Regions from separate parts of the Micromonospora schwarzwaldensis genome, predicted to be linked through region 2. Evidence: riboswitches for the same ligand, from Rfam matches in the RefSeq annotation. Region 2 holds a riboswitch; the other holds the start of a gene.
What was found. A riboswitch is a leader RNA that binds a small molecule or an ion and turns the genes downstream of it on or off. The one in region 2 is predicted to bind thiamine pyrophosphate.
Positions count from the first base shown of each region.

Region 1: linked by a shared signal. The riboswitch ahead of VKK44_RS04815 (ECF transporter S component) and the one ahead of thiE (thiamine phosphate synthase) in region 2 are both predicted to bind thiamine pyrophosphate.

Region 1 is NZ_CP154796.1:982,321-997,950, reverse strand. It holds gene VKK44_RS04845 (hypothetical protein) at 1-25, shown strand, start outside; gene VKK44_RS04840 (hypothetical protein) at 35-202, shown strand; gene VKK44_RS04835 (acyl-CoA dehydrogenase family protein) at 767-2,740, opposite strand; gene VKK44_RS04830 (DUF6328 family protein) at 2,854-3,357, opposite strand; gene VKK44_RS04825 (SIS domain-containing protein) at 3,449-4,198, opposite strand; gene VKK44_RS04820 (alpha/beta fold hydrolase) at 4,195-5,031, opposite strand; TPP riboswitch at 5,108-5,214, shown strand; gene VKK44_RS04815 (ECF transporter S component) at 5,288-5,878, shown strand; gene VKK44_RS04810 (ABC transporter ATP-binding protein) at 5,986-7,428, shown strand; gene VKK44_RS04805 (energy-coupling factor transporter transmembrane component T family protein) at 7,425-8,225, shown strand; gene VKK44_RS04800 (MTH1187 family thiamine-binding protein) at 8,908-9,204, shown strand; gene gndA (NADP-dependent phosphogluconate dehydrogenase) at 9,333-10,775, shown strand; gene VKK44_RS04790 (hypothetical protein) at 10,851-11,036, opposite strand; gene VKK44_RS04785 (isoprenyl transferase) at 11,104-11,880, opposite strand; gene recO (DNA repair protein RecO) at 11,913-12,788, opposite strand; gene VKK44_RS04775 (DUF4097 family beta strand repeat-containing protein) at 12,891-13,733, shown strand; gene VKK44_RS04770 (acyltransferase family protein) at 13,746-14,951, opposite strand; gene era (GTPase Era) at 15,072-15,630, opposite strand, start outside.
Region 2 is NZ_CP154796.1:330,024-345,653, reverse strand. It holds gene VKK44_RS01795 (hypothetical protein) at 1-619, shown strand, start outside; gene thiC (phosphomethylpyrimidine synthase ThiC) at 659-2,242, opposite strand; gene thiD (bifunctional hydroxymethylpyrimidine kinase/phosphomethylpyrimidine kinase) at 2,260-3,048, opposite strand; gene VKK44_RS01780 (thiamine phosphate synthase) at 3,045-3,716, opposite strand; gene VKK44_RS01775 (thiazole synthase) at 3,713-4,483, opposite strand; gene thiS (sulfur carrier protein ThiS) at 4,489-4,689, opposite strand; gene thiO (glycine oxidase ThiO) at 4,680-5,810, opposite strand; gene thiE (thiamine phosphate synthase) at 5,804-6,430, opposite strand; TPP riboswitch at 6,425-6,536, opposite strand; gene VKK44_RS01755 (aldo/keto reductase) at 6,887-7,849, opposite strand; gene VKK44_RS01750 (nucleotidyltransferase domain-containing protein) at 8,020-8,817, opposite strand; gene VKK44_RS01745 (ABC-F family ATP-binding cassette domain-containing protein) at 8,814-10,493, opposite strand; gene VKK44_RS01740 (class I SAM-dependent methyltransferase) at 10,535-11,140, opposite strand; gene VKK44_RS01735 (hypothetical protein) at 11,266-12,420, shown strand; gene truA (tRNA pseudouridine(38-40) synthase TruA) at 12,460-13,293, opposite strand; gene rplQ (50S ribosomal protein L17) at 13,367-13,927, opposite strand; gene VKK44_RS01720 (DNA-directed RNA polymerase subunit alpha) at 13,962-14,984, opposite strand; gene rpsD (30S ribosomal protein S4) at 15,080-15,630, opposite strand, start outside.

The sequences.
Region 1 (15,630 bases), 650 kb from region 2:
ACTGGGGTTGCGCACCGGCCGGTAGGGTGTTCCGGTGCTGTACTTCCTGATCGTCGTGGCCGTGCTGCTGCTGGCCTACGCGGGCGTGCTGGTGAGTTTCGTCCGCAAGGGCCGCAAGATTCCGCCCGCGGCCTACCTGGTGCTGGCCGCCCTCAACGGCCTGATCCTCGCCGCGGTGATCGCCTGGGCCATCGCCCGCTGACGTCTTGCCCCCTCCCGCAGCCGCGGCTCCGGGCTCCGGGCTCCGGGCTCCGGGCTCCGGGCTCCGGGCTCCGGGCTCCGGGCTCCGGGCTCCGGGCTCCGGGCTCCGGGCTCCGGGCTCCGGGCTCCGGGCTCCGGGCTCCGGGCTCCGGGCTCCGGGCTCCGGGCTCCGGGCTCCGGGCTCCGGGCTCCGGGAAGAGTTAATCCCTTTCCCCGGTATACCTGTGAGTCATATTTATGACTCACAGGTATACCGCGTCAATGTGATGCCTTCTCCTACGGCCACCCGGCCGCCTACGGCCACCCGGCGGGAACGACGGATGCCGGGCCCGGCCAGGGACGACCGGCCGTAGGCATCAGCCGGCAACCGGACCGCCGCCGCCGCCGACAAGCTCGAACGGGCACCAGGCAAAGCCCGAGATGCTCCGCCGGCCCGACCCGGCACGGGCCGAACCAAATACGGGACAGGCACGGCCCGCCCGAGCCGGGCACGAGCCGGGCACGAGCCGGGCACGAGCCGGGCACGAGCCGGGCACGAGCCGGGCACGAGCCCGGGAACGGCGGCTCAGCCGGCCGGCGGGATGCGGCGGCGGACGTCCTCGGCGGTGGACGGGCCGGGCTCCCACCGGGCCACCCACGGCAGGTCGGCCGGTGGGGTGACCACGCCGGCCTCCACGGAGGCGTACCGGCCGGCGACGATCCGCTTCGCGGCGGCCACGTCGACCGAGTCGGTGTTCGACCAGAGGCCGGTGAACAGCTCGTCGACGCGCAGCCGCGCCTGGCGGCAGAACAGGTCGGCCAGCTCGACGTTCTCCGGGTGTTCGAGCCGCTCGGCGTAGGCCCGGACGCAGACCGCGGACATCGCGAACAGCTCCGCGCCGATGTCCACCACCCGGCCGAGGAACGCCTGCTTGCGCTCCATCCGGCCCTGCCACCGTGACATCGCGTAGAACGTCGACCGGGCCAGCTTGCGGGAGGCCCGCTCGACGTGTCGCAGGTGCCCGGCCAGCGGCCCGAACTCCTGGTACGCCCCGGGTGCCTGCCCCTTGCCGACGGCCAGCGTGGGCAGCCACTTCGCGTAGAAGGCACCGGCCCGCGCGCCGGCGGCGGCCTTGCGGCCCAGCCCGGCGTCCGGGTCGATGATGTCGCCGGCCACCGAGAGGTGCGCGTCGACCGCCTCGCGGGCGATCAGCAGGTGCATGATCTCGGTGGACCCCTCGAAGATCCGGTTGATCCGCAGATCCCGCAGGAGTTGCTCGACCGCGGCCGGCCGTTCGCCCCGGGCACCGAGCGAATCGGCGGTCTCGTAGCCGCGCCCGCCCCGGATCTGGATCAGCTCGTCGGCGATCCGCCAGGCCATCTCGCTGGCGTACAGCTTGACCAACGCCGCCTCGATCCGGATGTCGTTGCGGTCGTCGTCGGCGAGCAGGCAGGACAGGTCCAGCATGGACTCCATGCCGTACGTGGTGGCGGCGATGAACGACAGCTTCTTCGCCACCGCCTCGTGCTCGCCGACCGGCCGGCCCCACTGGACCCGGTCGGCGGCCCATTCCCGGGCCACGTTCAACGCCCACTTGCCAGCGCCCACGCACATCGCCGGCAGTGAGAGGCGGCCGGTGTTCAGCGTGGTCAGCGCGATCTTCAGGCCCTTGCCCTCGCCACCGATCACGTTCTCCTTCGGCACCACCACGTCGTGGAACCGGGTGAGGCTGTTCTCCAGGCCGCGCAGCCCGACGAAGGAGTTGCGGCGCTCCACCGTGATGCCCTCGCTGTCGCCCTCCACCACGAAGGCGGTGATCCCGCCACGCCGTCCCTCGGTGGCCGGCACCCGGGCCATCACCACCAGCAGGGTGGCGACCGTGCCGTTGGTGGCCCAGAGCTTCACCCCGTTGAGCCGGTAGCCGGTGCCGTCTTCGGTCGGCTCGGCGGTGGTGGCCAGCCGGGCCGGGTCGGAGCCGACGTCCGGCTCGGTGAGCAGGAACGCGGAGACCTCACCGGCGGCCAGCCGGGGCAGGAATCGGTCCTTCTGCTCGGGCGTGCCGAACATCTTCAGCGGCTGCGGCACGCCGATCGACTGGTGCGCGGAGAGCAACGCGCCGATCGCCGGGCTCACCGAGCCGGCGAGCATCAACGCGCGGCAGTAGTGCAGGTTGCTGAGCCCGAGCCCGCCGTACCTCCGGTCGATCTTCATGCCGAACGCGCCGAGCCGGGCCAACCCGTGGAACACGTCGTCGGGGATCCGCGCGTCGCGCTCGATCGCCGCACCGTCCACCTCGGCGCCCAGGTACGCCCCGAACTCGCCGAGGAACTCCTCCGCGCGGGCCACGTCGGCCGGGTCGGACCGGGGCCACGGGTCGATCAGGTCGAGCCGGAACCGGCCGAGGAAGAGTTCCTTGCCGAAACTGGGCCGGTCCCAGGCCGCCTCGCGGGCCGCCTCGGCGACCTGGCGGGCCTCCTTCTCGGAGACCTGGCCCGCCTCCTTCGGCAACGGCCCCACGCCGTCGGCGGACTCGGGCCGGTTGTTCTGTGTCGTGGTCACGGCTGCCTCCTGGATGGTCGGTCCGGCTGCGGTCGACGCGCTCGACGAAAACGACGCTACCCCCGGTTGTTACCCAGGGGTAGCGTCGCGTGCACGCCCGATTTGGCGAACCGTCAGTCGCCGGTCAGCGCCTGTGGATCGTCGTCATCGTCGTCGATGTCGTCCTCACCCCAGTTGCGCCGCACGAACGGCAGCGCTGCCCAGAACGTCAGGAACCAGATGCCGGTGAGCGCGCTGAGCAGGAACGCGATCGGCCGGTCCAGCACGAAGTCGCTGACCAGCAGGACCGAGCTGACCATCGCGATCAGCATGAAGAACAGGCCGCCGGTGGCCATTCGGTGGGCGAAGCGGACCAGCTCCGGCTTGCGGCCCTGGCGGAACAGCGCCCGGTGGAACGCGACCGGCGAGATGATCATCGCAGCGGACGCGGCGGCGGTCAGCAGCGCCAGGATGTAGACGTCACGCTGGAACTCGGTGGTCCGGGTGAACCCGTTGCTGAACGGCAGCGTCAGCAAGAACGCGAAGAGGATCTGCACGCCGGTCTGCGCGACGCGTAGCTCCTGCAACAGATCGGCGAAGTTGCGTTGCCAACGCTGCTTCTCGGATTCCTTGGACACTCGTGAACCTCCGGTGAAGACGGCACGGCCGGCGGGTGAACACCCACCGGCAGCAGCGCCTGTGCCCGATTCGGATGATCACGAAACCGGTTCACGAGCCGCGGCGGATCCGCCCTGCGTACCGTGCTTCCAGCTCGGCGTTGTGCTCGTCGCCGCCGGTGATGTTGGCCGACAGGTAGACCGGCGGACGCTCCCCCGCGGCCACCAGCCGCGCCACCACCTCGATGGTGATCTGCTGGGCCAGCAGCGCGGCGGTGATCGAGGAGACCGCGCCGACCGCGCCTCCGCCGGGCAGCGGCAGCGTGGCGTCGCCGTACGGGGCGCCGTTGTCCAACACCACGTCGGCGAAATCGGCCAGCTTGCGGCCGGACGGGTGCCGCGAGGTCATCCGCGCCGAGTGCTGCGCCGAGGTGATCGCCACCAGGCCGTGACCGCGCTGCTTCACGATCGACGCGAACTCGACCATCGCCCCGTTCACGCCCGAGTTGGAGGCGAGCACGAACACGTCCGGCGGCCGGATCGGGGCCAGCTCGTAGAGCCGGTGCGCCACCGCCGGCTCGCGTTCCAGCTTCGGGCCGAGCACGGCGGCCGGCTCGCCACCGATCAGGACCAGGTCGCGCAGCGCGATCCGGTTGGTGGGCACCAGCCCGCCGGCGCGGCCGGCGATCTCCATGGCGAGCGCCTCGGAGTGCCCGGTGCCGAACGCGTGCACCACCCCGTCGGCACGCAGCGCCGCCGCGATCAGGTCGGCCGCCTCGGCCACGTTTTCCCGCTGCGCGGCGGCCACCCGCTGCATCGTCGACGTCACCGTCGCCAGGAACGCCTCGGCGCTCACCGTCATGCTTCCTCCATTCCTCGGACCCGGGCCAGGACGGCCTCGGCCAGCGGGCCCGGCGCCTCGTCGGGGATCCAGTGGCTGACGCCGGACAGGGTCACGAACCGGTAGTCGCCGGTGACGTGCCCCGCGCAGGCCTCGGCGGCGGTCCGGCCGATCGCGACGTCCCGGTCGCTCCAGACGTACGTGGTCGGCACCGCCACCGGGCCGACCGCCTTCATGTCCGACCCGCTCATCGCGCGGTACCAGTTGAGCGCCGCGGTGAGCGCCCCCGGCTCCCGCATCGGCCCGGCGTAGCGGGCGACCGTGTCCGCGTCCCCGACGCCGCGCAGCAGCCGGCGCAGCGCGGCGCCGTGCAGCGCCAGCAGGACCTTCTCCGCCTTGCCCGGCATCCGGAACAGCGCCATATAGGCGGACTTGGCCTTCTGCCGGGGGTCGGTGGCGAGCGCGTGGCCCATCGCGGCCGGGTGCGGCACCGACACCGCGGTCAGCGTCCGCACCCGCTCCGGGTGCGCCGCGGCCAGGCCCCAGGCCACGATCGCGCCCCAGTCGTGGCCGACCAGGTGCGCGCCGGTCACCCCGAGCGCGTCGAGCACGCCGGCCGCGTCGGCCACCAGCTCCGGGATGCGGTACGCCTCGACCGCCGCCGGCCGCGCGCCGGGCGAGTAGCCGCGCTGGTCGAGCGCGTACGTGCGCAGCCCGGCGGCGTGCAGCGCGGGCGTCACCGCGTCCCACTCGCCGGCGTGCTGCGGGAAACCGTGCAGCAGCAGGACGGGATCGCCGTCCCCGGGGCCGCCGGTGCGTACCTCGAACGTCAGACCTCGCGCCTCGACCTGCATGATCGCCAGCCTACCGACAGTCGCCCTGCTGGGCCCGGGACCGGCGGCGGTGCTAGCGTCTGCGACGAGACAACTTCACATCCGACAGGGGAGCGCACAGCGCTGAGAGTGCGGGCCGGTGCCCGCAGACCCTCGAACCTGATCTGGGTAATGCCAGCGCAGGGAGTTCGGTCGACCTCCAGCCGCGTCGACGTCCGGGCACACCGGGCGCGGCGTGCGTCTTCTCCTGGTTCGCCTCGAGCAACTGGGAGCAACCGTGAACCACACCGACAGCAACCGCTGGCGTACCGTCGACATCGTCGTCGCCTCGGTCATCGCCGTCGCCTTCGGCGTCGTCTTCTGGGCCTGGGGCCTGCTCTGGAGCGCCACCGACGCGGCGTTCGCGTTCTTCCCGCCGGCCCAGGCGGTGCTCTACGGCGTGTGGCTGATCCCGGCGGTGCTCGCCGGCCTGATCATCCGCAAGCCGGGCGCCGCGCTCTACTGCGAGACGGTCGCCGCGATCGTCTCCGCGCTGCTGGGCAGCCAGTGGGCGGGCATCGTGATCCTTCAGGGCCTGATGCAGGGCGTCGGCGCGGAGTTGGCGTTCGCCGCGTTCCGCTACCGCTCGTTCAAGCTGCCGGTGGCGGTGCTGGCCGGTGCGCTCACCGGCCTGGGCGCGGCGATCTTCGACTTCGTCTACTGGAACAAGGCGTACGAGCTGACCTCCTACCGCATCCCGTACGCGCTGATCACCATCGTCAGCGCCACCGTCGTCGCCGGCGTCGGCGCTCACCTGCTGACCCGCGCGCTGGCCAACACCGGCGTCCTGGACCGCTTCCCCGCCGGCCGGAACCGCGCCCTGGTCTGACCGCCCGCCCACCCCGTTGATCAAGGAGTTTGCGTCAGCCGGGTGCGGTTTCCCTGACGCGAACTCCTTGGTCAACGAGGCTGGGCCGGAACGGGAGGGGTGGCGCGGTGAGCGGGGTGGTGCTTCGGGGGTTCGGGTGGCGGCACGGGGGGCGCCGGGCCTGGGCGGTGCGCGAGGTGGACCTGCGCGTCGAGAGCGGGGAGCGGGTGCTGCTGCTCGGCGCGTCGGGGGCCGGGAAGAGCACGCTGCTGGCGGCGCTGGCCGGGCTGCTGCCGGAGGACTCCGGCGAGCAGGAGGGCACCGTCGAGATCGACGGGCTGGACCCGCGCAAGGCCCGCGAGCGCGTCGGCGCGGTGTTCCAGGACCCGGAGACCCAGCTCGTGATGGCCCGCTCCGGTGACGACGTCGCGTTCGGGCTGGAGAACCGCGGCCTGCCGGCCGAGGAGATCTGGCCCCGGGTGGACGAGGCGCTGCGCCGGGTCGGCTTCCCCTACCACCGGGACCGCCCGACCGCCGCGCTCAGTGGCGGCGAGCAGCAACGGCTGGCCCTGGCCGGGGCGCTCGCGCTGCGGCCGGGACTGCTGCTGCTCGACGAGCCGACCGCCAACCTCGACCCGGCCGGAGCCGCGCTGATCCGCCGGGCGGTCACGGAGGCGGTCGACGCGGACACCACGCTGATCCTGGTGGAGCACCGGGTCGCCGAGGCGCTGCCGCTCGTCGACCGCGTGGTGGTGCTGGAACCGGGAGGCGGCGTACGCGCCGACGGGCCGCCCGGCGCGGTCTTCGCCGCGCACGGCGAGGCGCTGGCCGCCGCCGGGGTCTGGGTGCCCGGGCACACCGCACCGCCGCGCCCCGCCACCGCGCCGGCCGGAGACGTGCTGCTCACCGCCGACCGGCTCGGCCTACCGCCCCGGCTGGCCCCCACCGACCTCCGGGTACGCGCCGGCGAGGCGCTCGCCGTCCTCGGCCCGAACGGCGCCGGCAAGTCCACGCTGGCGCTGCTCCTCGGCGGCCTGCTGCGCCCCGGCACCGGCACGGTCACCGCGACCCCGGAACTGGCCGGCCGGGACGCGCGTACTCCCCCGTACCGCTGGCGGGCACCGGCGCTGGCCCGCCGGATCGGTTCGGTCTTCCAGGACCCGGAGCACCAGTTCGTCACCGGCACGGTCCGTGACGAACTGGCGCTCGGCCCGCGCCGGACCGGACAGTCCGAGGCGGCGGCGACCGCCACCGTGGACGCGCTGCTGCACCGGCTGCGGCTGGACCGGCTCGCCGGCGCCAACCCGTACACCCTCTCCGGTGGGGAGGCGCGGCGGCTGAGCGTGGCGACCGCCCTGGCCACCGCGCCCCGCCTGCTGATCTGCGACGAGCCCACGTTCGGGCAGGACCGGCGCACCTGGCTGGAGCTGGTCGACCTGCTCGCCGAGCTGCGCGACGCCGGCCACGGCGTGGTCGCGGTGACCCACGACGCGGACTTCGTCGCCGCACTGGCCGATCGGACGCTCACCCTGGACCGCCCGACCGCCGACCCGGACGGGGTGGACCCGTGATCGGCCTGGAACCGGTGGCGACGCCCGGCGCCCCGCTGGCCCGGCGCAACCCGGTGGCGAAGCTGGCCGCCGCGATGGTGTTCACCATCGTGCTGGTGGCGACGCTGGACCCGGTCGCGCCGGCCATCGCCATCGCGGTCGAGCTGGCCGTGCTGCCGCTGTTCGGGGTCCGCTACCGGGTGCTGGCCCGCCGGGCGTGGCCGCTGCTGGCCGCCGCCGTCGGCATCCTGGTCACGCTGGTGCTCTTCGCCGCCGACCGGTCCGGCCCGGTGCTGGTCGAGGCCGGGCCGGTGCTGGTCACCCAGGGCGTCCTGGTCACCGCGCTCGGGCTGGTGCTGCGCATGCTCGCGGTGGCGCTGCCCGGCATCATCGTGTTCGCCACCACGGACCCGACCGATCTGGCCGACGCGCTGATCCAGAACGCGAAGGCGCCGGCCCGGTTCGCCATCGGCGCGCTGGCCGCGTTCCGGCTGGTGCCGCTCCTCGAACAGGAGTGGCGGATGATCAGCATGGCCCGGCGGGCCCGGGGCGTGGACGCCGGCCGCAACCCGGTGGCCAAGCTGCGGCTCTTCGCGTCCACCGCGTTCACGCTGCTGGTCGGCGCGATCCGGCGCGGCACCCGACTGGCGGTGGCGATGGATGCCCGGGGCTTCGACGCGGGCACCCCGCGTACGGTCGCCCGGCAGCAGCGCTTCACCCGCGCGGACGCCCTGCTCGTGCTCGCCGCCGCCGCACTGGCCGCCGCCGCGCTCACCACGAGCATCGCCCTGGGCACCTTCCGCCCCCTGATCGGCTGACCCCGCGCCCCGCGCCCCGCGCCGTGATCATGAAGTTGGCGGCGGCTGTTGTCCGTTCTGCCGCCGCCAACTTCATGATCAACGCCGTCGGAGGGAGATCTTGGAAGGAACGTGCCCTGGAGGGCCTGGAGCTTCCGAGATCTGTGGCGGTCAGCTCCGCCGGAAGGCGTAGAACCGGTTCTGGCCGGCGCGCTGGCTGCGCCCGGTCAGTCGGGCGTCTCGGCCGCCGGGCGGGCCCGCCTTCGGTGGTACCGGGCGAGCCGGCGCCGAACTGGCCGACGCCGCAGCGGGTGACGCCGCAGCGGGCGGAGGGGAACCGGGCAGGGTCGACGGCGTCGACGGGGACACGGTGGGCGAGTCGAGATCCGCCGGCGTCAACCCCAGCGGGGACGGCGACGACGTGCGGGACTTCTTCGGGCTGCGCTTCGCGGGCATCCGCGGGCCTCCTGTCTGTCGGACGCGCCGGTCAGGGACGCGCCGGGCGGCGCCCCGGTGCGATCCGACCACGACGGACACCGCGGACAACGGCGGCGGGAAGCGGATGCGGACGCCCGGAGCAGGACGGGTCCACGGCATCTGCGGCGGTGGACCGGGCTCGGAGGTGGGGCGTCAGTTACGCATACCGGAACGCTAACCCGACGCCCGCACGTTCCGCACCCGAATTACTGGCACCATCGTCGGCATGCTGATCGCATTCTCGATCACCCCGCTCGGCGTGGGTGAGTCAGTGGGCGACCCGGTCGCCGACGCCGTCCGGGTGGTCCGCGAGTCCGGCCTGCCGAACCGGACCGACGCCATGTTCACCACCGTCGAGGGTGAGTGGGACGAGGTGATGGCGGTGGTGAAGCGGGCCGTCGACACCGTCGCGGCACAGGCGCCCCGGGTCAGCCTGGTGCTCAAGGCCGACCTGCGTCCCGGCGTGACCGACGCGTTGACCGCGAAGGTGGCGCACGTCGAGGCGCGTCTCGCCGAGGGCTGAGACGCACGGCCACCGGTTCCTCACCCGCCGTGCATCTCCGGTCCGCTACCCCCGGCGATCGCGATACGGTCGCAGCACGACAGCGAGGACGGTCGCCGGACGAGCGAGGACGAGAGGTGGCGGTACGCATGGCAGAGCAGGCGACGGCGCAGATCGGGGTCACCGGTCTGGCGGTGATGGGTCGTAACCTGGCCCGGAACCTGGCCCGCAACGGCTTCGCCGTGGCGGTGCACAACCGGTCGCCGGAGCGCACCCGCAGCCTGGTCGCCGAGCACGGCGACGAGGGCACGTTCGTGCCGTCCGAGTCGCTCGCCGACTTCGTCGCCTCGCTGGAGCGGCCACGCGCGGTGATCGTGATGGTGAAGGCCGGCGCGCCGACCGACGCCGTGATCGACGAGCTGATCCCGCTGCTGGAGGAGGGGGACATCGTCGTCGACTGCGGCAACGCGCACTTCGCCGACACCCGCCGCCGGGAGGAGGCGCTGCGCGGGCACGGGCTGCACTTCGTCGGCACCGGCGTCTCCGGTGGCGAGGAGGGCGCGTTGCGCGGCCCGAGCATCATGCCGGGCGGCTCGGCGGAGTCCTACCGCAAGCTCGGGCCGATCTTCGAGAAGATCGCCGCACAGGTCGAGGGCGAGCCCTGCTGCCGGCACATCGGGCCGGACGGCGCCGGCCACTTCGTCAAGATGGTGCACAACGGCATCGAGTACGCCGACATGCAGCTCATCGCCGAGGCGTACGACCTGTTGCGGGCCGGCCTGTCGGCGAGCCCGGCGGAGATCGCGGAGATCTTCCGGGAGTGGAACAGCGGCGAGTTGGAGTCGTTCCTGATCGAGATCACCGCGGACGTGCTCGGGCACACCGACGCGGCGACCGGCCGTGCGTTCGTGGACGTGGTGCTCGACCAGGCCGAGCAGAAGGGCACCGGTCGCTGGACCGTGCAGAGCGCGCTGGACCTGGGCATCCCGATCACCGGCATCGCCGAGGCCACGTTCGCGCGGTCGCTGTCCGGCCACGCGGACCAGCGCGAGGCCGCCCGCCGGGTGTTCGCCGACGCCGGTGAGAAGTGGCAGGTGGAGGACCGGGACACGTTCGTCGAGGACGTGCGCCGCGCGCTGCTGGCCAGCAAGATCGTCGCGTACGCGCAGGGGTTCGACCACATCCGCGCCGGCAGCCGGGAGTACGACTGGAACATCGACCTGGGTGGCACGGCCACCATCTGGCGGGGCGGCTGCATCATCCGGGCCCGCTTCCTGGACCGCATCCGGGAGGCGTACGACGGCGAGCCGGAACTGGCGACGCTGCTGGTCGCGCCCTGGTTCGCCGACCGGGTCAGCGCCGGCGTCCCGGCCTGGCGGCGGGTGGTGGCCGACGCGGCCCGGGCGGGCGTGCCGACCCCGGCCTTCGGGTCGTCGCTGGCCTACTTCGACGCGTTGCGGGCGCAGCGGTTGCCGGCCGCGCTGATCCAGGGTCTGCGGGACAACTTCGGCGCGCACACCTACCACCGGGTGGACCGGGACGGCGCGTTCCACACCCGCTGGGCCGGCGACCGCTCCGAAGTGGAGGGCTGAGCCGCACCCCGCTCACGGACGGGAAACAGAACGCCCCGCGTCACACGCGGGGCGTTCTGTTCATCGCTGAACAGGTCAGAAGAACCGACGCCGCTTGGCCTTCTGCGGCCGGAGCAGGTCCGCGCCCTTGGTCAGCAGGCGGCTCACCCCGGTCGGCCCGCGACGGGCCTCCAGCGTGTGGCTGAGCCGGCGGGCGCCGGCCGCCGCCAGCGGCACGGCGACCGCCATGACCGCCCACTGCCCGATCCGCTTCTGAATCATGTGGTTCACCTCCGCGTTTGCTGTTGTCCCTACCGGTACCCAGCGCGTCGCGTCGGTAAGCGTGAACTCAGACTCCCGGGGCCACCGGGTTGGGCAGGGCGCCGCCGAAGCGGCGGTCCCGCTGGGCGTACAGCTCGCAGGCGTACCAGAGGTGCCGGCGGTCGAAGTCGGGCCAGAGCGTGTCCAGGTAGACCAGCTCCGCGTACGCGGTCTGCCAGAGCAGGAAGTTGGAGATGCGCTGCTCGCCGGAGGGACGCAGGAACATGTCCACCTCGGGCACCTCGGGGTGGTAGAGGTAACGGGCCACCGTCTTCTCGGTGACCTTGTCCGGATGCAGCTTGCCGGCGGCGACGTCCCGGGCGATCGCGGCGGCGGCGTCGGCGATCTCCGCCTGGCCGCCGTAGTTGACGCAGAACTGGAGCGTCAGCGTCGAGTTGTCCCGCGACATCTCCTCGGCGGTCTGCAACTCGGAGATCACGCTCTTCCAGAGCCGCCCGGCCCGACCCGACCACACCACCCGGACGCCCAGGTCGACGAGCTGGTCCCGGCGGCGGCGGATGACGTCGCGGTTGAAGCCCATCAGGAAGCGGACCTCGTCCGGCGAGCGACGCCAGTTCTCGGTGGAGAACGCGTACGCCGACAGGTAGGGAATGCCCATCTCGATCGCGCCCTCGACGGTGTCGAACAGGCTGTGCTCGCCCTGCTCGTGCCCCTTGGTGCGGGGCAGCCCCCGCTCCTTGGCCCAGCGGCCGTTGCCGTCCATCACGATGGCGACGTGCCGGGGCACCGCGGCGGGCGGCAACGCCGGCGGCCGGGCACCGGACGGGTGCGGGGTCGGCGGCACCGGCTCGCGGCGGTGCGCCCTCGTCGATCGGATCACTCGGTCATCTCCCTGTCCACACCAGCGACGGCGGGCCCGGCGCCGGTGCGCGGCGGGACCACACCCGGCCCCGCGCCGCCGGGCGGCGGGACCGCGCCGGGCGCCGGGGCACCCCGGTCGACCAGCGGCAGCGAGCGTAGCGCGCGCTCCAGATGCCACTGGAGGTGCGCCGCGACCAGCCCGCTGCACTCCCGGCGTACGCCGGTCCCGGCGGCGTCGGCGTACGCCCAGTCGCCGGTGGTCAGCGCGGACATCAGCACGAACGTGGCCGGCGCGGGATGGGCGGCGCCGGGCGGCCGGCAGTCCGGGCAGACGGCGCCGCCGGCCGGCACCGAGAACGCGCGGTGCGGGCCCGGCTCGCCGCAGACCGCGCAAGCGGCCAGCGCCGGCGCCCAGCCGGCGAACGCCATGCCGCGCAGCAGGTACGCGTCGAGCACCAGCGTGGTGGCGTGATCGCCGCGGGCCAGGGACTTCATCGCGCCGAGGGTGAGCTGGAACAGCCGCAGCGACGGCTCCCGCTCGACCGGGGTCAGCCGTTCGGCGGTCTCGGCGATCGCGCTGGCCGCCGTGTAGCGGGGATAGTCGCCGAGGAACCGCTTGCCGTACAGCTCGATCGCCTCGACCTGGCTCACGGTGTGCAGCGAGCTGCCCTGGTTGCCCTTGGGGTCCCCGGCGAGCTGGAGGTCGACGTGGCCGAACGGCTCCAGCCGGGCGCCGAACCTGCTGGTGGTGCGCCGGACGCCCCGGGCCACCGCGCGCAGCCGGCCGTGCCGGCGGGTGAACAGCGTGATGATCCGGTCGGACTCGCCCAGCTTCTGCACGCGCAGCACCACCGCGTCGTCGCGGTAGAGCTGTCGGCGGTACCCGGCCATCGGGCCATTCTCCCTCGGGGTGCGATCTCAGGGTCGGCTCGGGGTGGACCGGCGGGCGATCCCGGATGTGGCGGTCGCCCGGCCGACCCTAGTGTGCTGGCCATGGCTTCGCTCCGAACGGCGCTCCGGCCGCGCGCCACCGCTTCCCGGCCGCACGGCACCTCTTCCCGCCCGCGCACGGTGGTGGCCGCGACCGCGACGGCCGCGCTCATCGTGCTCGCCGGGTGTGACACCCTCTCGTTCCGCCGGCTCGACTACGACCAGACCGAGCGCGCGAAGGTCACCCGGATCACCGTGGACGGCAGCAACGGCGCCGGGGACGTGGTGGTGCGGGCCACCGGCCCGGCGGACCAGGTGCGGATCAAGCGCGTGGTCCGTTACCAGGGCGGCGAGCCGAACAGCCGGTACGAGATCAGGGGCGACGAGCTGGTGCTGCCCACCGACTGCGGGCACCGGTGCAGCATCTCCTGGGAGGTGACCGCGCCGTCCGGCGTGGCGGTCCGGGGCGGCACCGGGGCGGGCAACGTCGACCTCAGCGACGTCGGGGCGGTCGAGTTCACGCTCAGCTCCGGTGACCTGACCGTCAACGGGGCGAGCGGCGAGGTCCGCGCCACCACCACGGCGGGCAACATCCGGCTGGCCGAGGCCGCCGGTCCGGTCCGGCTGCGGGCCAGCTCCGGTGACATCGAGGCCCGCCGGCTCGCCTCCGCGGTCGACGCGGAGGCCACCTCGGGCAACCTGACCGTCGAGCTGGATCAGCCGGCCCCGGTCCGGCTGCACGCCACCAGCGGGGACGTCGACCTCGCCGTACCGGCCGGCCGGTACCGGGTGCGGGCGGACGCGAAGTCCGGCGACACCGACGTGCAGGTGTCGAACGACCCGGGCGCGTCCCTGCTGCTCGACGTGACCGCCACCAGCGGCAACGTCACCGTCAGCAACCGCTGAGCCGGCCGCCGCTCAGTCGGCGGCGCGGTGACCGGCCGCCCCGGCGGCGCGGCTCCGGGGTGGCCCGCCGTCCGCGTCCGCCGGCGGTCCCTGGGCTCGGTCGCCGGGCCGGGGGCGGGGTGCCGGCACCCGGGCCCCGGCGCCGACCAGCCGGCTCGCCGCGCCGGCCGGGGCCGGGCTGGCCGGCGCGTCCGCCGCCCGCTCCGTCACGGTCCGCCGGGGCTTGCCGGGCACCAGTTCCGGGGTACGCCGGGCGGCCACGTCCTCGACCCAGCCGACCAGCAACGTCACCACGCCGACGAGCACGAAGACCAGCCCCACCCGCAGCCACAGGCCGACCGGGTCCCGCGGCGACCAGCCGACCAGGCCGACCAGCGGGGTGAGCGCCACCACGAACGGCATGTGCCAGAGATAGACGGTGAGCGCCCGCCGGTTCACCACGGTCACCGCCCGGCCGAGCGCCGGGACCCGGTCGATCCATGCCGCGCCCGTGGGGGCCCGGCCGATCGCCACCAGGATGAACGCGGTCGCCCAGAGCGCGTTGCCCAGCGGAATGTCGTTGATGTCGTAGCCGCGCGGCCCGGGATGGGTGACGATCCAGCTCAGACCGGCCACGGCCAGCCCGCCGGCGACCGGCAGCAGCACCCGGTTGCGCATCCGCCGCAGCAGGCCGTCGTGGTGGGCGAAGCCGAGCAGCCACGCGCCGAAGTAGAGGCCGAACTCGCGCAGCACCGTCGGCGGGTTCAGCAGGATGCCGAACTCGATGGCGGCGAGCAACGCGTACGGGGCGGCCAGCGTGGGCAGCGGCGCGCGGCGGAACAGCCAGAGCACCGGCGGTGAGACGAGCACGAACCAGAGGTAGTCCCGCAGGTACCAGATCGGGCTGAGCGCCAGCCCACCCCAGTAGTTGGCCGGCGGGTCACCGATCGGGAAGAGCCAGAGCAGCACCCTGGGGCCGAACGTCAACCCGGTGAACAGCATCGCCGGCACGAAGACCGCGGCGAGCACCCAGAGCGAGGGCAGCAGCCGACGCAGCCGGCGCGCCACCGCGGCCACCCCGCTGCGGTCCAGCGACGCAGCCATCAGCGACCCGGCCAGCGCGAACATCACCGCCATCGCCGGAAACACCAGCGTGAGCGTGGCGTAGCCGGTGACGTGGTAGGTGACGACGCGCAGGATGGCCAGGAAGCGGAGCAGGTCGAGGTAGCGGTTTCGCATCAGCTCGCAGCGGGGTCCGGGGGCAGGGACACTGGTCCCTACCCTGCTCCGCCATGCTGTGAAACGCGTAAAGACGCCCATGGAACGTGAGATGCCCCATAGGTCTGGCTGATCCGGCCCTCAGAAGCCGAGCTTGCGCAACTGCTTCGGGTCGCGCTGCCAGTCCTTCGCCACCCGCACGTGCAGATCCAGGTAGACCCGGGTGCCCAGCAGCTCCTCGATCTGCCGGCGGGCGGTGGTGCCGACGTGCTTGAGCCGGCTGCCCCGGTGACCGATGACGATCGCCTTCTGGCTGGACCGCTCCACGTAGAGATCCGCGTAGATCTTCGTGAGGTTGCCCTCCGGGATCATCTCCTCCACCACCACGGCGATGGAGTGCGGCAGCTCGTCCCGGACCCCCTCCAGCGCCGCCTCCCGGACCAGCTCGGCGACGAGCACCTGCTCCGGGTCCTCGGTGAGCATGTCGTCCGGGTAGAGCTGGGGCGACTCCGGCAGATAGCCGGTCATCACGTCCACGAGCGTGTCGACCTGGTGACCGGAGACCGCGCTCACCGGCACCACGGCCGCGAACTCGCCCAGCTCACTCACCGCGAGCAGTTGTTCGGCCAGGCGCTTCTTGTCCACCAGGTCGGTCTTGGTGACCACGGCCAGCACGGTGGCCTTGAGGCTGGCCAGTTCG
Region 2 (15,630 bases):
CGATCGGCCCGTGACCGCGTCACCCCGGCCACGGTTCCCGATCTTCGAGGACGCGACCGAACGAGCCGGGGACGTGCGCCCGGCCTGGCCGATCACGCCGGCCACCGGTCGGCCGGCCCGGCCACCCGCCGCCACCACGCCGGCCACCGGCCGGGACGGCGACGACGCGGCCACCCGGCCCGGGTCGACGCCCCGTCCCCACCATCAGGGCCTGCCCGAGCCGGGTCGGAGCACCGGGTGGGACGCGCTCGCCACCAACGCCCGGCCGGCCGGGCCGACCGCTCCGGAGGGCGCCGCACCGGCTCCGGCCGGTGGCGCGAAGACGGGCGCGACCGTCCCGGAGCAGGCCGGCCCCGGCTCGGAGAACGTCGACCGGGAGGCGTCCCGGGGGCGGCACGCCGGGACGGACGACGCCGAGACGGCCGGCGGCAAGCCGAAGGGCCGCCGCGGGCTGTTCCGACGCAACCGGGCCAAGGGCGACCCGGAGCCGGTCGACGAGACCGCCGAGCCGGGCGCCACGACCGACGACGAGTACGTCGACTGGGTCGCCGGTCTCGCCTCGGACGACAACGCCGACGACGCCCGCTCCCTGCGTACCGGCCGGCACCACCGCGACTGAGCCGACCCGGGGCCGGACCGCGCCCGGCCCCGGTCACGCTCAGGCCAGCGGCAGATAGACCCGCGAGCCGGCGGCGACGAACTCGTCGGACTTGCCGCGCATGCCCCGCGCCGCGTAGTCCTTCAGCTCCTGGGTGATCTTCATGGAGCAGAACTTCGGCCCGCACATCGAGCAGAAGTGCGCGGTCTTGGCCGGCTCGGCCGGCAGCGTCGCGTCGTGGTACGCGCGGGCCGTCTCCGGGTCGAGCGCCAGGTTGAACTGGTCCTCCCAGCGGAACTCGAACCGGGCCCGGGAGAGCGCGTCGTCCCACGCCTGCGCGCCGGCGTGCCCCTTGGCCAGGTCGGCCGCGTGCGCCGCGATCTTGTACGCGATCACGCCCGCCTTCACGTCGTCCCGGTCCGGCAGCCCGAGGTGCTCCTTCGGCGTGACGTAACAGAGCATCGCGGTGCCGAACATGCCGATCATGGCGGCGCCGATCGCGGACGTGATGTGGTCGTACGCGGGCGCGATGTCGGTGGTCAGCGGGCCCAACGTGTAGAACGGCGCCTCGTGGCACCACTCCTGCTGGAGGTCCACGTTCTCCTTGATCTTGTGCATCGGCACGTGCCCGGGGCCTTCGATCATCACCTGCACGTCGTACTCCCAGGCGATCCTCGTCAGCTCGCCGAGCGTGCGCAGCTCGGCGAACTGCGCCTCGTCGTTGGCGTCCGCGATGGAGCCGGGGCGCAGCCCGTCGCCGAGCGAGAACGTCACGTCGTACTTCGCGAGCAGCGCGCACAGCTCCCGGAAGTTGGTGTAGAGGAAGTTCTCCTCGTGGTGCGCCAGGCACCAGGCGGCCATGATCGAGCCGCCCCGGGAGACGATGCCGGTGACCCGGTCCACGGCCAGCGGCACGTACGGCAGCAGCACCCCGGCATGCACCGTCATGTAGTCGACGCCCTGCTCGGCCTGCTCGACCACGGTCTCCCGGAACACCTCCCAGCTCAGCTTCACCGGGTCCCCGCCGACCTTTTCCAGCGCCTGGTAGATCGGCACGGTCCCGATCGGCACCGGCGCGTTGCGCACGATCGCCTCACGGGTCTCGTGGATCCGCCTGCCGGTGGACAGGTCCATCACGGTGTCCGCGCCCCACCGGGTGGCCCAGGTCAGCTTCTCCACCTCCTCGGCCACCGACGACGTCACCGCCGAGGTGCCGATGTTGGCGTTCACCTTCACCAGGAACGCCCTACCGATGATCGCCGGCTCGCACTCGGGGTGGTTGACGTTGAGCGGCAGCACGGCCCGGCCGGCGGCGATCTCGTCTCGGACGAACTCCGGCGTCACCCCCTCCCGGATCGCCACGAACTCCATCTCCGGCGTGACGGTCCCGGCCCGGGCGTACGCGAGCTGGGTCGGACGGGTCCCCGCCAGCGGGCTGCCGGCGCCCCGTACCGGCGCGACGTCGCCCCGTTCCGCGATCCACGGCCCGCGCAGCGCGGGCAGCCCCACCTCCGGGTCCGACCCCGGCCCCGAGGTGTCGTAGAGCCGCACCGGCGGGTTGTCCCCGGTCAGCGTCACCTCGGCGAACGGCACCCGGACGTCCGGCCGCGACCCTTCCACGTACACCTTGCGACGTGCCTGCATGACAGCCTCCCTGTCGCTCAAGCGGACCATCCGAAGTGGTCCAGCGGGCCGCGTCCCGCGCCCAGCTCCCAGCTACGCGCGCCGGTCAGCGCGCGGGTCACGTACTCCTTGGCGGCGGTCACCGCGACCGGCACCGCGTCACCGGCCGCCAGCCGGACCGCGACGGCGGCGGCGAACGAACAGCCGGTGCCGTGGTGGTGCCGGGTGTCCACCCGGGGCGCGCGCAGCAGTCGGATGGTGCCGCCGCCGGCCAGCACGTCCACCGACTCGCCGGCCGCGTCGACGTCGCCGCCGGTCACCACCACGAACGCCGGCCCGCGCGCGGCAAGCGCCTCGGCCGCGGCGACCATCTCCTCGACCGTGCCGACCGGGCGTCCGGTGAGGGCCGCGGCCTCCGCGCAGTTCGGCGTCGCCACCTCGGCGTACGGCAGCAGCCGCTCGACCGCCTCCGCCACGCCGAGCCGGTGCCCGCTGGTGGCCACCAGCACCGGGTCGACGACGAGCCGGGGCAGCCGGCCGTCCCGGGCCGCCCCGGCCACCACCTCGGCGACCGCCGGCGTGCCGAGCATGCCGGTCTTCACGGCCCGGACGTCGAAGTCGCCGAGCACACTGTCGAGTTGGTCGCGGACGGTCTGCGGGGGCAGCGGCAGCACCGCGTCCACGCCGCGCGTGTTCTGCGCGGTGACGGCCGTGAGCACGCTCGTGCCGTACGCGCCGAGCGCGGCGAACGTCTTCAGGTCTGCCTGGATGCCGGCGCCGCCACCGGAGTCGGAACCGGCGATGGTGAGGACTACCTGCGGCGTCACTGCGTTCCTTCTCTGGTTGCGGTGGGGGCCGCCTCCTCGAAGGCGCTGCCCAGCGTGGCGGCGGTCGCCGCCGGGTCGGGTGCGCGCATGAGCGCGCCGAGCACGGCGACGCCGACCGCGCCCGCGTCGACGCACGCGCTCACGTGGTCCGGGGTCTCGATGCCGCCGAGCGCGAGCACCGGCACCGGGCTGGCCGCGACCAGCTCGCGCAGCCCTTCCGGGCCCAGGGGCGGCCCGTAGCCGGGTTTGGAGCGGGTGGGGAGAACCGGGGACAGCGTCGCGTAGTCCTCGGTGGTCAGTCGCGCCAGCTCGGCGGCGTCGTGGCAGGAACGGCCGACCAGCCCGAGGCGCGGCGGCGGGTACGGGCCGGCGGCCGGCAGGTGCACCGCGTCGCCGTCGAGCGGGTCCGGGCCGGCCACGATCAGCGTGCCGCCCACCCCGGCGAGGATCGCACGCAGCTCGACGGCGAGCGCGAGGCGCTCGGCGCGGGGCAGGTCCTTCTCCCGCAGCACCACCCACCGCACTCCCCCACCCAGCGCGCCCGCCACCACGTCGACGAGCGGCTCCCGCGCGACGCGCCGATCGGTCAGCAGCACCACACCGGCCGGACAGTCGCGGATGCTGGTACGCGTCCGCCCGCCGGGAACGGTGGCACGCGCGCCGGTCACAGGTCGGGCCGACCGTCGTCGGGAGTGGACGCAAGCGCGTGGGAGCGGCGGGGGATGCGGCCGGCGTGCCGGGCCAGGTGGCCGGCCTCGACCGCGTGGCGCATGGCGGTGGCCATGGCCACCGGGTCGGCGGCACGGGTGACGGCGCTGGCCAGCAGCACCGCGTCGCAGCCCAGCTCCATGGCGAGCGCGGCGTCCGAGGCGGTGCCGATGCCCGCGTCGAGGATGACCGGCACGTCGACGGCCTGCCGGATCAGCCGGATGTGGTGCGGGTTGCCGATGCCCAGGCCGGAGCCGATCGGCGAGCCGGCCGGCATGACCGCGGCGCAGCCGACGTCGGCCAGCCGCCGGGCCAGCACCGGATCGTCCGACGTGTACGGCAGCACGGTGAACCCGTCGGCGACCAGCTCCTCGGCGGCACGCAGCAGCTCCACCCCGTCGGGCAGCAGCGTGCGCTCGTCGCCGATCACCTCCAGCTTCACCCAGTCGGTGTCGAACGCCTCCCGGGCCAGGTACGCCGTCTTCACCGCCTCCACGGCGGTCCGGCAGCCGGCCGTGTTCGGCAGCAGCCGTACGCCGCACCGCTCCAGCAGGTCGAGCAGGCCGCCCGGACCGCCCGGCGTGGTGTCGACCCGGCGCAGCGCCACCGTCACCAGTTCGGTGCCGGACGCGCGGACCGCCGCCTCCAGCACGTCCAGGCCGGCCGCGCCGCCGGTGCCGAGCACCAGCCGGGAGCCGAACGGCACGCCGCCGATCTCCAGGGACATCCCGGTCACCCGCCCTGCGCGGCGCTGAGCACCTCGACGCGGTCGCCGTCGCGCAGCACGCTCGCCGGCCAACCGCCGCGCGGCACCACCTCGCCGTTGACCGCGACCGCGAGGCCGCGCTGCTGCCCGGTGACCGTGCGGACCACCTCGGCGAGCGTGACGCCGTCGGGCAGCGTCCGTCCCGTGCCGTTGACGATCAGTTCCACCGGGGCTCCTTCCCGAACCGTGCCGGGGTGAAGGGGGCGAGCGCCGGGTCCGGCTCGCCGCTGACGATCAGTTGGGTGACCAGGTCGGCGGTGACCGGGGTGAGCACGATGCCGTGCCGGTGGTGCCCGGTGGCGGCGAGCACGCCGGGCCGGCCGGGCAGCGCCCCGATCACCGGCGCGTTGTCCGGCGTGCCCGGACGCAGCCCGGCGACGGCCTCCACCAGCGCGTACTCGGTCAGCTCGGGAACCAGCTCGACGGCGGCGCGGAGCAGCCGCAGCACGCCACCGGCGGTCACCTCGACGTCCGCGCGTTCCTCGACTGTCGCGCCGACCACCACCTCGCCGCTGGCCCGGGGCACCAGGTAGACCGGCTCGCCGTCGGCGTACCCCCGGATCACGTGCCGGAAGCCCGGCGGGCCGCCGGCGGGCGCGCGGAGCCGCAGCACCTGGCCCTTGACCGGCCGGACCGGCAGCCCGGTCAGCGCCGCCGCGCCGCAGCCGGCCGCGACCACGGTGACCCGCGCGTCCACCTCGGACAGCGCGCCGACCCGCGTCGGCCGGAACGTCACGCCGGCCCGCTCCGCCGCGACCCGCAGCGCGGCGACCAGGCGACGCGGGTCGACCTGGTGGTCGCCGGGTGCGACCGCGCCGCCGCGCACCCGGGTGGCCAGCGCCGGCTCGCGGTCGCGCAGCGCCGACGGGCGCAGCGGCGTGATCGGCAACCCCAACCCCTGCTGGTACGACCACAGCCGCCCCGCCTCGGCCAGGTCGTCGGCGGTGAGCCCGACCACCAGCGTGCCCTCGGTGCGGTGGCCCAGGTCGACGCCGCTCGCCTCGGCCAGCTCGGCGGCGAACCCGGGCCACCGGGCCGCGGACTCGACCAGCAGCCCGGTCAGTTCCCGCTCACCGAAGTACGCCTCGGCGACCGGGGAGAGCATCCCGGCGGCCACCCGCGACGCGCCCGACCCGGGCCGGTCGTCGTACACCACCACCCGCAGCCCGCGCTGCGCGCACCGCCACGCGATCGCCAGCCCCACCGGCCCCGCCCCCACCACCCCCACCTCGGTAAGGACGGGCCCCCTGTCAACGCCTCCGGCAGAGAAGGGGGACCCGCTCAACACGTCAGCGCCCCGAGCAGCCCGGCGGTGGCGCGCGCGGGGTCGGCTGCCCCGCTGAGCGCCCCGACCACCGCCACCCCGTACGCCCCGGCGGCCCGCAGCGCCGGCACCGACGCGGCGGTCACGCCACCGATGGCGATCACCGGAACGGTCACCGCGCCGGCGACCGCGCGTACCCCGTCCGGGCCGATCGGCGCGGGCAGGCCCGGCTTCGTGGTGGTGGCGTGGCAGGGGCCCACGCCCAGGTAGCTCGCTCCGGCGGCGACCGCCGCCCGGGCCGTCTCCGGCGCCCGGGCGGTCGCGCCGAGCACGGCGTCGACGCCGAGCACCCGGCGGGCGGCGGTCACCGGCAGGTCGTCCGCGCCGACGTGGCCACCGGCCGCGCCCACCGCGAGCGCCACGTGCAACCGGTCGTTGACCAGGCAGCGCGCGCCGTACGGGCGGCACGCCTCGACCACCCGGCGGGCCAGCTCGTACGCCTCCCGGTCGGTGGCGTCGTCCGCCACCCGCACCTGTACGACGAGTTCTGCGCGGGCCACCGGCAGGGCGGCACGCAGCACGCCGAGCGGATCCCGCCCCGGTCGGGTGTCGGTGATGAGATGCAGTCGTCCGAGGGACGGCACGGCAACGCTCCTCCCTGCGCCGGCATTACCCGGATCAGGTTCGACGGTCGGGGGCTGTCAGCCCCCCTCTCAGCCCGGTCCACACCGGGCTCCCGTGGGTCACTTGCGGCCTACCGTACGACGCCTCCCCGGCCGGACGGAAGACCGGATGACGTTTTTCCCAGGATCGCGCCACCTGGCGGAGCGGGACGGCGGGTGAGCGTACGGTCACGACACGCTGCCGGGATGCCGCCCCACGCCCGCGTTCCGCGTGACCTGTCCGCGAGGCCGTTCCGAGCCGGCCGAGCGAGCGCCGAGGGCCTTCTCACCCGGCCGATGCGGCGCGGCCCGACGTGGGTCCGCCTGCTGCCCGACGTGTACGCGCACCGCGACGCGTACCGCGCCGACGACCACCGGATGTGGTGTGACGCGGTCGCGTTGCGCCTACCGCCGGGTGCCATGGGTGGGTGGGGACGGTCAGAGGAGGGCGTCGAGGGCGTCCAGGTCCTCGTCGGAGGGCTGCCAGGTGCCCGCGTCGGCGTTGGCGCGTACCTGGTCGGGGGTGGTCGCGCCGGCGATCACCGAGGTCACCGCCGGCCGGGCGGCCAACCCGCCGATGGCCACCTGGAGCATGCTGATGCCGCGCTCGGCCGCGTACGCCTCGATCGCCTCGATGGTGTCCCAGCGCGCCGCGGCCAGCCGCTCGGCGTACCGGCCGCCGCCGGCCAGCCGGCTGCCCGCCGGGGGTGCCTCGCCGCGCTTGTACTTGCCGGTGAGCAGCCCGTTGGCCAGCGGGAAGAACGGCAGCATGCCGAGGCCGAACCGCTCGCAGGCCGGGATCACCTCGTCCTCCACGCCCCGCTCCAGCAGCGAGTAGTGGTTCTGCGCGGAGATGAACCGGGTACGCCCCTGCGACGAGGCGGTCCAGTCGGCGTCGGCGATCTGCCAGCCGGCGAAGTTGGAGTTGCCGAGGTAGCGCACCTTGCCGGCGGTCACCAGGTCGTCCAGCGCGGCGAGCGTCTCGTCGATCGGCGTGCCCGGGTCGGGCTCGTGCATCTGGTAGAGGTCGATGTGGTCGGTGCCGAGCCGGCGCAGCGACGCCTCGACCGCGCGGGCGATGTAGCGACGTGCGCCCCGGGCGCCGTGGTCCGGCCCGTTCGCGCCGTGCATGTCCATGCCGAACTTGGTGGCGACCACCACGTCGTCCCGGCGCCCCTTGAGCGCCTGACCGAGCAGCTCCTCGGAGCCGCCCTGCGGTTCGCCGTAGATGTCGGCGGTGTCGAAGAAGTTGATCCCGGCGTCGAGCGCGGCGTCGACCACCGCCCGGGTGCCGTCGCTGTCGAGTTTGCGGCCGAAGTTGTTGCAGCCGATGCCGACCACGGACACCACGAGTCCGGAGTCGCCCAGCCGACGGTAGGTCATCTCACTCACGAGATCCACCCTATGCCGCCCGCCGCGCACCCACCCGGCCACCGCCGGCGCATGCCACCGCTGAGGTGACTCATCCGCGCCATCACGTTTGCAGCGGCCCGCCGGACCCGCCGACGGCCGCGAGCCCACCGACCGCAAGCCCGCCGCCTGGCCGAGCCGGACCGGGCCGCGCCGGCCCGTCAGCCGAGCACGTCGCGGGCCAGCGCCCGGGCCGCGTCGACCGTCGCCGCCAGTTCCCCGGGGGTACGCCCCACGGCGCCGAGCAGCCCGTGCGCGCGGGCGGCGAAGTCCGGTGGGGCGCCCGGCAGCCGCCCGGCCGAGGCGAGCATGCCCTTCTCGTTGACCAGCCATCGCCCGGCCCGGCCGTGCAGCGCCTGCGCCAGCACCCCGATCACCCGGAACAGGCACCCGGCCACGTACCCGGCGTCACCACCGGCCGCGCCCTTGGCCGCGCCGTCGAGCAGCAGCCCGGTCTCCCAGCCGCCGGCCACCAGTGCCGCGCCGAGCGCGGGCGGGTAGTGGACGGTTTCGGCCCGCAGCGCGGTCAGCTCGCCGGTCGGGTCGCCCAGCACCCGGCCGAGCGCGACCTCCCCGGCGTACGCGTGCGAGTAGAACCCGAGCGGGTGCCCGGCCTGCGCCTGCACCGTGTAGCGGCCGGCGCGGCAGTCCGCCCAGACCCGGTGCACGCGGCCCAGGTCCCGGTAGATCCAGTCCACCGCCACCCCGCCGACGCGCAGCCAGCCGCCGCCGTCGACCCACGGGCCCCAGCCGCCGGGTGCGGTGAGGTCCACCGGGCCGTCGGCGACCGAGCCGGCCACCGCGCGCAGCCCGGCCACGTCCGGCGTACCCCGGTAGTAGAGGCCGACGTCCCAGTCGGAGTCGGGCCGGTGCTCGCCGCGGGCCCGGCTGCCGCCGAGCGCCACCGCGACCACCCCGTCGACCGCGCAGAGCCGGTCGACGAGCTCCTGGTCGATCATCCGACGTCCCAGACCGGCTCCGGCGTCTCCACCACGTCCCCGTCGCCCCGGAACAGCACGAACCGGTCGAAGGTCCGGGTGAACCACCTGTCGTGCGTCACCGCGACCACCGTGCCGTCGAACGCGGTCAGACCGGCCTCCAGCGCCTCGGCGGAGGCCAGGTCGAGGTTGTCGGTCGGCTCGTCGAGCAGCAGCAGCGTGGCCCCGGACAGCTCCAGCAGCAGCACCAGGAAGCGGGCCTGCTGGCCGCCGGAGAGCGTGCCGAAGCGCTGGTCGCCCTGGGCGGCCAGCTCGTAGCGGGACAGCGCCGCCATGGCCGCGTGCCGGTCCATGCCGGCCCGGTGCTCGTCGCCCCGCCACAGCACCTCGACCAGCGTCTTCGCCATCAGTTCCGGCCGGTCGTGGGTCTGCGAGAAGTGCCCCGGCCGGACCCGGGCGCCGAGCCGCACCACGCCGCCGTGCGCGACCGGTGCGAGCGCGGCGGCGCCGTCGACAGGCGTGTTGCCCGGTTCCGGGTCGGTGCCGCCGCGGGCCAGCAAACGCAGGAAGTGCGACTTGCCGGTCCCGTTCGCGCCGAGCACCGCGACCCGGTCGCCGTACCAGAGTTCCAGGTCGAACGGGTAGGTCAGGCCGTCCAGCTCCAACTGCTCGGCGATCACCGCGCGCTTGCCGGTCCGCCCGCCGGTCAGCCGCATCCGGATGTCCTGGTCCTTCGGGGGTACGGGCGGCGGCCCGGCCTCCTCGAACTTGCGCAGCCGGGTCTGCGCGGCCTGGTAGCGGGAGGCCAACCCGTCGTTGTACGCGGCCTTCTGCTTGTACATCAGCATCAGCTCGCGCAGCTTCTGGTGTTCCTCGTCCCAGCGCCGGCGCAGTTCGTCGAGGCGGGCGTGCCGGGCCACCCGCGCGTCGTGCCAGCTCGCGAAGCCGCCCGGGTGCACCCAGGCGCTGCCGCCCTCCACGGCGACCACCCGGTCGGCGGTCTGCGCCAGCAGCTCCCGGTCGTGCGAGACGTAGAGCACCGACTTGCCGGACTCCCGCAGCCGCGCCTCCAGCCACCGCTTGCCGGGCACGTCGAGGAAGTTGTCCGGCTCGTCGAGCAGCAGCACCTCGTCCGGGCCGCGCAGCAGCAGCTCCAGCGCGAAGCGTTTCTGCTGGCCGCCGGAGAGCGTCCGGACCGGCCGGTCCCGGGCGGTGTCCCAGGGCAGGTCCAGCACGATGGTGGTGACGGTGTCGAAGAGCACCTCGGCGTCGTACCCGCCGGCTTCGCCCCAGGCGGCCAGCGCGTCGGCGTACGCGAGCTGGGCCTTGCCGGCGGCGGAGCTGAACTTGCCGCGGACCTCGGCCGCCCGCATGGCCGCCTCGGTCTCGACCAGCCGGCGGCCGGCGTCGCGCAGCGCCGGCGGAGCGAGTGACAGGGCCAGGTCGGCGAGCGTCGAGTCGTCACCGATCATGCCGATGAACTGCCGCATCACGCCCAGCCCGCCGGCACGGGCGATCGCGCCGGTGGGCACCGGCAGGTCACCGGCGACCATGCGGAGCAGCGTCGTCTTGCCGGCGCCGTTGGGCCCGACGAGGGCCACCTTGGCGCCCTCACCGACCCGGAACGACACCTCCCGGAACAGTTCCCGCCCGTCCGGGAGGATGTGCCCGGCCCCTGCCACGTCCACGTATCCCACGCGGGCATCCTGCCCGAGGCGGGGGCCCGGCCGACACCGGATTACCGGGTGACGCGGAGCACCCGGAAGCCCTTCTGGCTGGCGTGCCGCTGCACCTGCCACCCCTGCTCGACCAGCCACCGGTGCAGCGAGTCGCCGCCGAGGTGCCGGGCGACGACCAGCCACGCCACGCCGTCCGCGGTGAGCCGGGGCAGCCAGCGCAACAGCAGGCCGTGCAGTTCCGCCTTGCCGATGTGGATCGGCGGGTTCGACCAGATCTGTGCGAACGTGACGTCCGGCGGCAGCTCGTCCGGGGCGACGGCGTGGACCCGGTCGGCCGCGCCGACGCGGGCGGCGTTGGCGGTGGTGAGCGCGCGGGCCCGTTCGTTGACGTCCACGGCCCAGACCGGGGCGGTCGGCGCGACCGTGGCCAGGACGCAGGTGATCGGTCCGAACCCGCAGCCGATGTCGAGCATCGGGCCGGTGGCGTCGGCGGCCGGCAGGTCGGCCTTGCGCAGCAGCACGGCGGTGCCCGGGTCGAGCCGGTCGGCGGAGAAGACCCCGCCGGCCGAGGTGAGCGTGTAGTCGCGCCCGGCGACGGAGAACTCGACCTCGCGCGGGCGGGCCGGGGTCGTGGGCTCAGCGGTGAAGTAGTGGTCGCCGGTCACGCGGGCATTCTCGCACCGGCCGGCAGCGGGTCGGGCGAGGGTACGGCGGGCAGGACGCGACGCCACCCCGTCAGACTTTCCCGATATTCCCCCCGAAAGGGATAATCGGCCCTACTCTATCCCACATGGTGTACCGGTACGAGTCCGATGAGGACGCCTTCCTCGAATATCCGGAGCGCGGGCCGGCCCCGGTCGGGCCCGTGGCCGCGACGCCGCCACCGGCGGGCCCGTCGCCCTCCCGCTTCCCCACGCCGTCACTGCCGCCGGCCCGGGCCACCCGCCCGGCCCTCGAGGACGCCCGGGCGCCCGCCCCCGCACCACCCGCACCGGTGCCCGCGCCGCCCCGGGAGCCCACCCCGGTGCCCCAGCCCGCGCCACCGGCGCCGCAGCCGCAGCCGGTGCCGGCCGCGACGGCACGCCCGACCGTGCCGGTCCCGGCCAGCCCGGCGTTCCGCACCACCGACCTGCCCGACCGGTCGCGGAACCGGCGGGCCGGCCGCCGCGGCGGCGGCCGGGTCTGGCAGGCGCTGATCGGCGGCGCCGCCGTGCTGCTCCTGCTCTCCCTCACCGGCCTGGCCGTGGCGGCGCTGCTCGACGAGCGGGCCGACACGCCGCCGACGAGCGCGCAGACCCCACCGGCGACGGTGCCGGAGTCGGGCCCGCCGAGCCGGTCCGACCTGGACTCCCGGGACACCGACCAGGCGACGCTCACCGCGAAGGAGCTGTTCCCGGGCAAGCAACTGGTGGTCACCGACGGCAGACCGGCCTACCGGGTGCTCAAGACGCAGGCCAGCGCCGACTGCGCGGTCGCGGCCACCGGCGAGATCGCCGACCTGCTGGTCCGGCTCGGGTGCAACCAGGTCGTCCGGGGCACGCTCCGCTCCCCCGACGGCGACCACCTGCTCACCGCCGGTCTGTTCAACCTGACCGACCTGGCCAGCGCCCAGCGGGTACGGGATCGGATCCGGCCACTGCTGGACGACCGCCAGGGACGGTTCCGGGGCCTGTCGGCGGGTGAGGGCACCGAGGCGGTGGAGAAGGCCGCCGCCCGGGTCGGTTGGCAGGTACGCGGCCACTACCTGGCCTTCTGCGTGGTCACCCGCGCGGACGGGGAACGGATCCCGACCGACGACGCGGGCGCCCGCGAGATCATGTACGACCTGATCGAGCTGCACCTGAACCGGACCGTGCTGGACCACCGGGCCGCCGGCGGCACGGCCGGCCAGCCCACCGGCGGTCCGTCCGAGGACAGCACCGGCCAACACGGCACCGACGACTGAACCGGCGCTCCCAGGCCCGTCCTCCGCGACCCGACGGGCTCAGCCCTCGGCGACCGGGACCCGCAGCCGGCGGGTGAGGTCGGCGCGGCGGGCGTACCCCGCCGGGTCGGCCGGGTAGCCGACCTCGACCAGGGCGAGGCCGTGCGCGGGCGCCACGGTGACCTCGCTGGACCGTTCCCGGCGGGTCAGCAGGCCGGCCGGCCACTGGACCGGCCGCCGGCCGTCCCCGGCGACGAGCATGGCGCCGACCAGGCTGCGCACCATGTTCTGGCAGAACGCGTCGGCCTGCACGGTGGCGACCAGGATGGCGTCCGGGTCACGCCGCCAGTCCAGCCGGGTCACCTCGCGCAGCGTGGTGGCGTTCTCCTTGCGCCGGCAGTACGCGGCGAAGTCGTGCTCGCCCACCAGGCCGGTCGCGGCGGCGTTGAGCGCCGCCAGGTCGAGCGGCTTCGGCCAGGCCAGCGTGTCGCGCCGGCGCAGCGGCTCGGCGCCCCACGGGGCGTCGGTGACCCGGTACTCGTAGCGCCGGAACGTGGCCGAGAACCGGGCGTCGAAGTCGGCCGGCACCTCGGTCATCGCGCGTACCCGGGCGTCCGGCGGGAGCAGTCGGGCCAGCCGGCGCAGCAGCCGCCCCTCGTGCGCGCGCCACACCTCGGTCGGCAGGTCCAGGTGGCAGACCTGCCCGGTGGCGTGCACCCCGGCGTCGGTCCGCCCGGCCACGGTCAGGCCGGTGACCGTGCCCGCGCCGAGCACCAGGTCCAGCGTCTCCATGAGCACTCCGGCGACCGTACGCCGGGTGGGCTGGGGGGCCCATCCGGAGAAGTCGGTGCCGTCGTACGAGACGTCCAGCCGCAGCCGGGTCCGCTCGTCCACCTCGTACCTCCCGTTGACGGCGACGGGCCCGGCACCCCCGTGGGGATGCCGGGCCCGTCGATGCTGCCGGCGATCAGGCCTTGTTGTTCTCGGCGGCCTCGTCGCTGTCCTCGCGGGCGGCGGCGGTGTCACCGGAGGCGGAGACCGGAGCCTCGGCGTCCTGGTCACCGGCGCTGGCCTTGGGGGCCTCCTCGGCCGGGGCCAGGGCCTCGACCTTGTCCTGCTGGGCGGCCTTGCGGGCGGCGGTCTTCTTGTTCGCCTTCGGCTCGGCGACCGCAAGCTCCTCGACCAGCTCGATGATCGCCATCGGAGCGGCGTCGCCCTTGCGCGGACCGGTCTTCACGATCCGGGTGTAGCCACCGTTGCGGTTGGCGTACCGGGGCGCGATCTGGTCGAACAGGGAGTAGACCACGTCCTTGTCCTTGACGACGCCCAGCACCCGGCGGCGCGAGGCGAGGTCGCCGCGCTTGGCCTTGGTGATGAGCTGCTCGGCCAGCGGACGGAGCCGCCGGGCCTTCGTCTCGGTGGTCTGGATCTTGCCGTGCTGGAACAGCGCGGTGGCCAGGTTGGCCAGCATCAGCCGCTCGTGCGCGGGGCTGCCGCCGAGGCGGGGGCCCTTGGTGGGCGTGGGCATGCTTGGTGCTCCTCAGGTATGGCGGCAGCGCGGACTAGAGCTGCTCGGTCTCGCGGTAGTCGTCGGTGTCGTAGTCGGCCTCGCCGAAGGCGTCCACGACGTGCGCCGGGTCGAAGTTCGGAGCCGAGTCCTTCAGCCCCAGGCCCATCCCGGCGAGCTTCATCTTGACCTCGTCGATCGACTTCTGACCGAAGTTGCGGATGTCGAGGAGGTCGGCCTCGGTACGCCCGATCAGCTCACCAACGGAGTTGATGCCCTCGCGCTTGAGGCAGTTGTAGGAGCGGACGGTCAGGTCCAGCTCCTCGATCGGCAGAGCCAGGTCCGCCGCCAGCTGGGCGTCCTGCGGAGACGGCCCGATGTCGATGCCCTCGGCGGTCTCGTCCAGCTCGCGGGCGAGCCCGAACAGCTCCACCAGCGTCGAACCAGCCGAGGCCAGCGCGGTACGCGGGCCCATCGACGGCTTGCTCTCGACGTCGATGATCAGCCGGTCGAAGTCGGTCCGCTGCTCGACCCGGGTCGCCTCGACGCGGTAGGTCACCTTGAGCACCGGCGAGTAGATCGAGTCGACCGGGATCCGGCCGATCTCGGCGCCCGCCTGCTTGTTCTGCGCGGCGGTGACGTAGCCCCGGCCCCGCTCGACGGTCAGCTCCATGTCGAGCCGGCCCTTGCCGTTGAGGGTGGCGAGCTTCAGGTCCGGGTTGTGCACGGAGACACCGGCCGGGGGCTGGATGTCACCGGCGGTCACGTCGCCCGGGCCCTGCTTGCGCAGGTACATGCTGACCGGCTCGTCGTGCTCGGAGCTGACGCACAGCTCCTTGATGTTCATGACGAGCTCGACCACGTCCTCCTTGACACCGGGGATCGTGGTGAACTCGTGCAGCACGCCGTCGATCTTGATCGAGGTGACCGCCGCGCCCGGGATGGACGACAGCAGCGTGCGCCGGAGCGAGTTGCCGAGCGTGTAGCCGAAGCCGGGCTCCAGCGGCTCGATGGTGAACTTGGACCGGGTCTCGTTGATCGACTCTTCGGAGAGAGACGGTCGCTGGCTGATGAGCATCTTTTCTCTTCTCTTCCGGGGCGCCCGCTATTTGACGCCCACCACACAACTGTTCCGGTGGCCCGCCCCGCAGGACGGGCCACCGCAACGAGCCCTTACTTGGAGTAGAGCTCGACGATCAGCTGCTCCTGGACCTGGGTGTCGATCACCTGACGGGCCGGGAGCGAGTGCACGAGGACCTTCATCTGGCTGGGGATGGCCTCGAGCCACGCCGGAACGGTCTTGGAGCCGGCCTCGGCCTGCGCGACGATGAACGGGGTGAGCTCCTTGCTCTTGCCCCGGACCTCGATGATGTCGTGCTCCTTGACGCGGTACGACGGGATGTCGACCTTCTTGCCGTTCACCGTGAAGTGACCGTGCTTGACCAGCTGACGGGCCATGTCCCGGGACTTGGCGTAGCCGGCCCGGTAGACCACGTTGTCCAGCCGCGACTCGAGGATCTGGAGCAGAACCTCACCGGTCTTGGCCTTCTTGCCCACGGCCTCTTCGTAGTAGCCGCGGAACTGCTTCTCCAGCACGCCGTAGACACGACGGGCCTTCTGCTTCTCACGGAGCTGGAGCAGGTACTCCGTCTCCTTCGTGCGGCCGCGGCCGTGCTGCCCGGGCGGGAACGGCCGGGACTCGAACGGGCACTTCGGACCATCGC